Linked DNA regions of Ramlibacter pinisoli. The protein of the gene in region 1 binds, or shares a complex with, the protein of each later gene. Links are inferred from orthologs where the notes say so. Each region holds a gene or a part of one and is shown on either strand. Other genes may lie near its edges. The genes, in order: secA and secY.

What was found.
Region 2: the proteins of secA (region 1) and secY are in contact, whole or in part, in a crystal structure (PDB 3DIN), measured with the Thermotoga maritima proteins. The link is inferred for Ramlibacter pinisoli from one-to-one orthologs. Residues at the interface, in WP_004082002.1 of Thermotoga maritima: Glu261, Ala262, Arg263, Lys300, Ala301, Arg302, Thr303, Ile304, Ile305, Leu323, Tyr324, Asp325, Pro326, Val329, Ser330, Tyr333, Ile336, Lys340, Phe345, Val349, Glu363, Phe364, Tyr374, Ser375, Gly376, Gly377, Glu393, Ile395, Thr482, Ser483; in WP_004081795.1 of Thermotoga maritima: Glu108, Gly109, Glu110, Glu111, Ala236, Glu237, Arg238, Arg239, Ile240, Thr241, Ile242, Gln243, Tyr244, Ala245, Arg246, Arg247, Val248, Thr249, Gly250, Arg251, Arg252, Val253, Tyr254, Gly256, Ala257, Ser258, Thr259, Tyr260, Leu261, Pro262.

Annotation. Positions count from the first base shown.
Region 1 is NZ_WSEL01000009.1:1,950,269-1,953,896, forward strand. What follows is about bases 43-3,360. They hold secA (preprotein translocase subunit SecA), read right to left. Parts: upstream 3,039-3,360; coding sequence 243-3,038; downstream 43-242. Other genes in these bases: GON04_RS23685 (response regulator), read left to right, coding at 43-209; GON04_RS23695 (M23 family metallopeptidase), read right to left, coding at 3,157-3,360. Also shown: more of GON04_RS23685, read left to right, coding at 1-42; more of GON04_RS23695, read right to left, coding at 3,361-3,628. UniProt on the Escherichia coli protein: Required for protein export, interacts with the SecYEG preprotein conducting channel.
Region 2 is NZ_WSEL01000011.1:242,474-245,737, reverse strand. What follows is about bases 189-3,142. They hold secY (preprotein translocase subunit SecY), read right to left. Parts: upstream 2,349-3,142; coding sequence 1,029-2,348; downstream 189-1,028. Other genes in these bases: rpsE (30S ribosomal protein S5), read right to left, coding at 2,984-3,142; rpmD (50S ribosomal protein L30), read right to left, coding at 2,809-2,991; rplO (50S ribosomal protein L15), read right to left, coding at 2,376-2,807; rpmJ (50S ribosomal protein L36), read right to left, coding at 870-983; rpsM (30S ribosomal protein S13), read right to left, coding at 483-848. Also shown: more of rpsK, read right to left, coding at 60-188; more of rpsE, read right to left, coding at 3,143-3,264. UniProt on the Escherichia coli protein: The central subunit of the protein translocation channel SecYEG. Consists of two halves formed by TMs 1-5 and 6-10.

The DNA.
Region 1 (3,628 bases):
ACGCCGTCGAGGACATCCGGGCCGGCCGCAAGCTGGCCAACCTGGAGCTGGCCTCCGGCCTGCAACGGGCGCCCGAGCTGGGCGACGCCTTCCCGATCGGCGGCCCGCAGCTGCTGGGCGCGCTGTTCCCGATCGACGGCACCGGTGGCGGCGACGCCGGCTACACGCGCTGGCTGGCACGCCAGCCGCGCCGCCAGGTCGACCACTGAGGACGCCTCAGCGTCCCGTGCGAGCCGGCCCGCTCAGGCCAGCTTGCCGTGGCACTGCTTGTACTTCTTGCCGCTGCCGCACGGGCAGGGATCGTTGCGGCCGACCCGCGGCACCTCGCCCGCCGCCAGCGCAGCGCCGACGCCGACCGCCGACCGAGCAGCGGTCGATTCGTCCAGCCGGCTCTCCGCCTCGCCGGTCTCGTTGGGGGCGGTGTAGGTGATGTTGCTGATGTGCTCGGCGCGCTCTTCCATGTCCTCGGCGGCCTGGTCGAGCTGCTCGCCCGACTGCACCTTCACCGTCATGAGGACCTTGGTCACCTCGTTCTTCACCGAGTCGAGCAGCTGGCCGAACAGCTCGAAGGCCTCGCGCTTGTATTCCTGCTTGGGCTGCTTCTGCGCATAGCCGCGCAGATGGATGCCCTGGCGCAGGTAGTCGAGCGCGGCCAGGTGCTCGCGCCAGTGGACGTCGATGCTCTGCAGCAGGACCACGCGCTCGAACTGGGTGAAGTTCTGCGGGCCGATCTCGGCCACCTTGCGCTCGAACGCCTGGTGCGCCGCGGCAATGACCTTCTCCAGGATGTCCTCGTCGGTGATGGCGGTGGAGGCCTGCACCAGCTCGCGCAGGCCCAGCACGATGCCCCACTCGTCGGCCAGCACCTTCTCGAGGCCTGCCAGGTCCCACTGCTCCTCGACCGACTCGACCGGCACGAACTGCCGCACCAGATCGGTGAAGCAGCCTTCGCGCAGCGACGCGATCTGCGCCGACAGGTCGGCCGCGTCCATGATGTCGTTGCGCTGCTGGTAGATGACCTTGCGCTGGTCGTTGGCGACGTCGTCGTACTCCAGCAGCTGCTTGCGCACGTCGAAGTTGCGGGCCTCGACCTTGCGTTGCGCGCTCTCGATGCTGCGGGTGACCATGCCGGCCTCGATGGCCTCGCCGTCGGGCATCTTCAGGCGGTCCATGATGGCGCGCACCCGGTCGCCGGCGAAGATGCGCATCAGCGGATCGTCCAGGCTCAGGTAGAAGCGCGACGAGCCGGGATCACCCTGGCGGCCCGACCGGCCGCGCAGCTGGTTGTCGATGCGGCGTGACTCGTGCCGCTCGGTGGCGATGATGCGCAGGCCGCCCTGCTGCACGACGCTCTGGTGGTCCTGCTGCCACTGCGTGCGCAGCTCGGCGATGCGCGCCTGCCGGGCGGCCGGATCGAGCGCCTCGTCGGCCTCGACCGCCTCGACGGCCTTCTCGACGTTGCCGCCCAGCACGATGTCGGTACCGCGGCCGGCCATGTTGGTCGCGATGGTGATCATCTTCGAGCGGCCGGCCTGGGCCACGATGTCGGCCTCGCGGGCGTGCTGCTTGGCGTTCAGGACCTGGTGCGGCAGCCCCACCTTGGTGAGCAGCTGGTCGATGATCTCGGAGTTCTCGATCGAGGTCGTGCCCACCAGCACCGGCTGGCCGCGTTCGTGGCACTCGCGGATGTCCTGGATGGCGGCCTCGTACTTCTCGCGCGTGGTCTTGTACACGCGGTCGAGCTGGTCCTCGCGCTTGCTGGGCCGGTTGGGCGGGATGACCACCGTCTCCAGGCCATAGATCTCCTGGAACTCGTAGGCCTCGGTGTCGGCCGTGCCGGTCATGCCGGACAGCTTGGCGTACAGGCGGAAGTAGTTCTGGAACGTGATGGAGGCCAGCGTCTGGTTCTCCGGCTGGATGGGCACGCCTTCCTTGGCCTCGACGGCCTGGTGCAGGCCGTCGCTCCAGCGCCGGCCCGCCATCAGGCGGCCGGTGAATTCATCGACGATCACCACCTCGAGCTGGCCTTCCTCGCCGCGCTGCACGACGTAGTGCTGGTCGCGGTGGTACAGGTGCTTGGCCCGCAGCGCCGCGTACAGGTGGTGCATCAGCGTGATGTTGGCCGGGTCGTAGACCGAGGCGCCTTCGGGCAGCAGGCCGAGGTTGGCCAGGATGGCCTCGGCATTCTCGTGGCCCTGCTCGGTGAGGAAGACCTGGTGGGTCTTCTCGTCGACGGTGAAGTCGCCCGGCTTGGTGACGCCCTCGCCGGTGAGCGGATCGGCCTCACCCTCCTGGCGCGTCAGCAGCGGCACGGCCCTGTTCATCGCGATGTACAGGTCGGTGTGGTCCTCGGCCTGGCCGCTGATGATGAGCGGCGTGCGGGCCTCGTCGATCAGGATGGAATCGACCTCGTCGACGATGGCGTAGTTCAGGCCCCGCTGCACGCGGTCGGCCGGCTCGTACACCATGTTGTCGCGCAGGTAGTCGAAGCCGAACTCGTTGTTGGTGCCGTAGGTGATGTCGGAGCCGTAGGCGGCCTGCTTCTCCTGGCGCGACATCTGCGGCAGGTTGACGCCGACCGACAGGCCCAGGAAGTTGTAGAGGCGGCCCATCCACTGCGCGTCGCGGTTGGCCAGGTAGTCGTTGACGGTCACCACGTGCACGCCGTGCCCCGACAGCGCATTGAGGTACACGGCCAGCGTGGCGGTGAGGGTCTTGCCCTCGCCCGTACGCATCTCGGCGATCTTGCCGTTGTGCAGCGCCATCCCGCCCAGCATCTGGACGTCGAAGTGGCGCATCTTCATGACGCGCTTGGAACCCTCGCGCACGACCGCGAACGCTTCCGGCAGCAGGGCGTCCAGCGCCTCGCCCCGGGCCACGCGGTCCTTGAACTCCTGGGTCTTGGCGCGCAGCTGCTCGTCGTCCAGCTTCTCGAATTGTTGCTCCAGCGCGGAGACCTGCTCCACCACGCGGCGGTATTGCTTGAGCAGCCGGTCGTTGCGGGAACCGAAGATCTGGGTGAGGAAATTCTTGGCCATGAACGCGGTGCCGCCTGGTGGCCGTCGGCCTCGCAGGACAGCCAAATCCTTGTGTAGCTGCAGCAGGTGGGGCTGCCGCGGGCCGGTGCAAGCGCCGGCTGCGGCAAAGCGGCTGATTTTACCGCCCGGCGCGCTGGACGACGGGTGGCACTGCCGGGCGGGCCGCGGCGACCTCGAGCCGCTGGAGGTTGGCGCCGGCGTCGAGGAATTTCCTCGGGTCCTGCGGGATGCCCTCGACCAGCACCTCGAAATGCAGGTGCGGGCCGGTCGAGCGGCCGGTGGACCCCACGTCGGCGATCCTCTGGCCCCGCTTGACCAGGTCGCCGCGGTGCACGTAGGCCCGGGAGGTGTGGGCATAGCGGGTCAGCAGCCCGTTGCCGTGGTCGATCTCGACCAGGTTGCCGAATTGCGGGTGCCACGCCTGGGTGACGACCACGCCGCCGGCCGCCGCGGCGATCGGCGTGCCGGGATCCGACTGGAAGTCCAGGCCGGTGTGCAGCGCCGAGCCGCCGGTGAACGGATCGATGCGCCAGCCGAACGGCGACCCCAGGTGGCCGGCCGTGACCGGGTGCTGCGTCGGGATCATCAAC
Region 2 (3,264 bases), on another replicon or contig:
GGCGGTGGGCTTGGTGGAAGTCCTGGGGACTTCGACCGCGCACCGATCGCGCAGGGCGATCAGATGCGGCGGCGCTTCTGGGGACGGCAGCCGTTGTGGGGAACCGGGGTCACGTCCGAGATGGAGTTGATCCGGATGCCCAGCGCGGCCAGCGCGCGCACCGACGACTCGCGACCCGGGCCGGGGCCCTTGATCTCGACGTCGAGGTTCTTGATGCCCTGCTCGATCGCGGCGCGGCCGGCGACTTCCGAGGCCACCTGGGCGGCGAACGGGGTCGACTTGCGCGAGCCCTTGAAGCCCTGGCCGCCCGAGGACGCCCAGCTCAGCGCGTTGCCCTGGCGGTCGGTGATGGTGATGATCGTGTTGTTGAAGGACGCGTGCACGTGGCAAACGCCGTCGGAGACGTTCTTGCGGACCTTCTTGCGCACACGCTGCGCGGCGTTGTTGACGGGAGCCTTGGCCATGTCAGTTCTCTTTCCCGGTTATTTCTTGAGCGCCTGGGCGGCCTTGCGCGGGCCCTTGCGGGTGCGCGCATTGGTGCGGGTGCGCTGGCCGCGCATCGGCAGGCCGCGGCGGTGGCGGAAGCCCCGGTAGCACCCGATGTCCATCAGGCGCTTGATGTTCATCGTGGTCTCGCGGCGCAGGTCGCCCTCGATGGTGATCTGGGCGATCTGGTCGCGGATCTTCTCGAGGTCGGCGTCCGACAGGTCCTTGACCTTCTTCGAGTACGGAATGCCCGTCGCTTCGCAGATCTTGCGGGCGCGCGTGCGTCCGATGCCATAGATGGCGGTCAGACCGATCTCGGCGTGCTGGTGCGGCGGGATGTTGATACCGGCGATACGTGCCATGTCTTTACCTCTGAACCTGTCTTAGCCCTGGCGCTGCTTGTGGCGCGGATCAGTGCAGATCACGCGGACCACGCCCTTGCGGCGGATGATCTTGCAGTTGCGGCAGATCTTCTTGACGGAAGCCGAAACTCTCATTTGTCTTTCTCCTAAATCTTTCCTGAACCGGTACGTCCGGCCGGCTTACCCGCCGAGGGAGGTCTTGAAATTGGCCTTCTTCAGCAACGACTCGTACTGCTGGCTCATCAGGTAGTTCTGCACCTGGGCCATGAAGTCCATCGTCACCACCACGATGATCAGCAGCGACGTGCCACCGAAATAGAACGGCACGTTGTATTTGAGGATCAGGAACTCGGGCAGCAGGCAGACGAAGGTGATGTACACCGCGCCAGCCAGCGTCAGGCGGACCAGGATCTTGTCGATGTAGCGCGCCGTCTGGTCGCCCGGCCGGATGCCCGGGATGAAGGCGCCGCTCTTCTTCAGGTTGTCGGCGGTCTCGCGGCTGTTGAACACGAGCGCCGTGTAGAAGAAGCAGAAGAACACGATCGCGGCGGCGTACAGCAGCACGTAGATCGGCTCGCCCGGCTTGAGCATGGAGGCGATGTCCTTGAGCCACCGCATCGAGTCGCCGGCCGAGAACCAGCTGACCACCGTGGCGGGCAGCAGGATGATCGACGAGGCGAAGATGGGCGGGATGACGCCGGCCATGTTCAGCTTCAGGGGCAGGTGCGACGACTGGCCGCCGTAGACCTTGTTGCCGACCTGCCGCCGCGCGTAGTTCACCAGGATCTTGCGCTGGCCGCGTTCGATGAACACCACCAGGTAGGTCACGCCGACCACCAGGGCGACGACGAACAGCGCCGTCAGGATGTTCATGGCACCGGTGCGCACCAGCTCCAGCAGGCCGCCGATGGCGTTGGGCAGGCCGGCGGCGATGCCGGCGAAGATCAGGATCGAGATCCCGTTGCCCAGACCGCGCTCGGTGATCTGCTCGCCCAGCCACATCAGGAACATGGTGCCGGCCGTCAGGCTCACCACCGCGGTCATGCGGAAGCCGAAGCCCGGCGCCAGCACCAGGCCCGGCGAGGCCTCCAGCGCCATGGCGATGCCCAGCGACTGGAACAGCGCCAGGCCCAGCGTGCCGTAGCGGGTGTACTGCGTGATCTTGCGGCGGCCGGACTCGCCTTCCTTCTTCAGCTGCTCGAACGTCGGCACGACGTAGGTGAGCAGCTGCATGATGATGGAAGCCGAGATGTACGGCATGATGCCCAGCGCGAACACCGTGAACCGCGACAGCGCGCCACCCGAGAACATGTTGAACAGGCTCAGGATGCCGCCCTGCTGGCCGCTGAACAGCTGCTGCAGCTGACCGGGGTCGATGCCGGGCACGGGGATGTGCGCGCCGATGCGGTAGACCACCAGCGCGAGCAGCAGGAACACCAGCCGGCGACGCAGGTCGCCGAACTTGCCGGTCTTCGCGAGTTGGGCTGCGTTAGTGGCCACTGCTTGCCTTCGTCAGGTCCAACTTGCTCAGGCCAGGCTGCCGCCGGCCGCCTCGATGGCAGCCTTGGCGCCGGCGGTCGCGCCGATGCCGGTCAGCTTGACGGCGATCTTGAGTTCGCCCGACTTGATGACCTTCACGTTGCGCACCAGCTGGTCGACCAGCTTGGCTTGCTTCAGGGTCAGCAGGTCCACCTCGGCGGCGCCGAGCTTCTCCAGCGCGGCCAGCGTGACCTCGCCGTTGAACTTGAGCGACTGCGACTTGAAGCCGCGCTTGGGCAGGCGACGCTGCAGCGGCATCTGGCCGCCTTCGAAGCCGACCTTGTGGTAGCCGCCGGCGCGGGACTTCTGGCCCTTGTGGCCGCGGCCCGCGGTCTTGCCCAGGCCGGAGCCGATGCCGCGGCCGACGCGGCGGCGCGGCTTGCGGGCGCCGTCGGCAGACTTGATCGTGTTCAGTTCCATGTCAGAGCACCTTCACCAGGTAGCTGATCTTGTTGATCATGCCGCGCACCGCCGGGGTGTCCTGCAGTTCGGACACCGAGTTCACCTTGCGCAGGCCGAGGCCGCGCACGGTGGCGCGGTGCGATTCCTTGGTGCCGATGGGGCTGCGCACCAGCTGCACCTTGACCGTCTGTTGGTTAGCCATGTCGAATCTCCGGGTCAGCGGTGAAGAGGTCTTCGACCGACTTGCCGCGCTTGGCCGCCACTTCCGACGGGGTGGTCGAGCGCTTGAGCGCGTCGAAGGTCGCGCGGACCATGTTGTAGGGATTGGTCGAACCGTGGCTCTTGGCCACGATGTCGGTGATGCCCATCACCTCGAAGACGGCGCGCATCGGGCCGCCGGCGATGATGCCGGTGCCCTTGGGAGCCGGGGACATCATCACGCGGGCCGCGCCGTGCTGGCCGTACACCGTGTGGT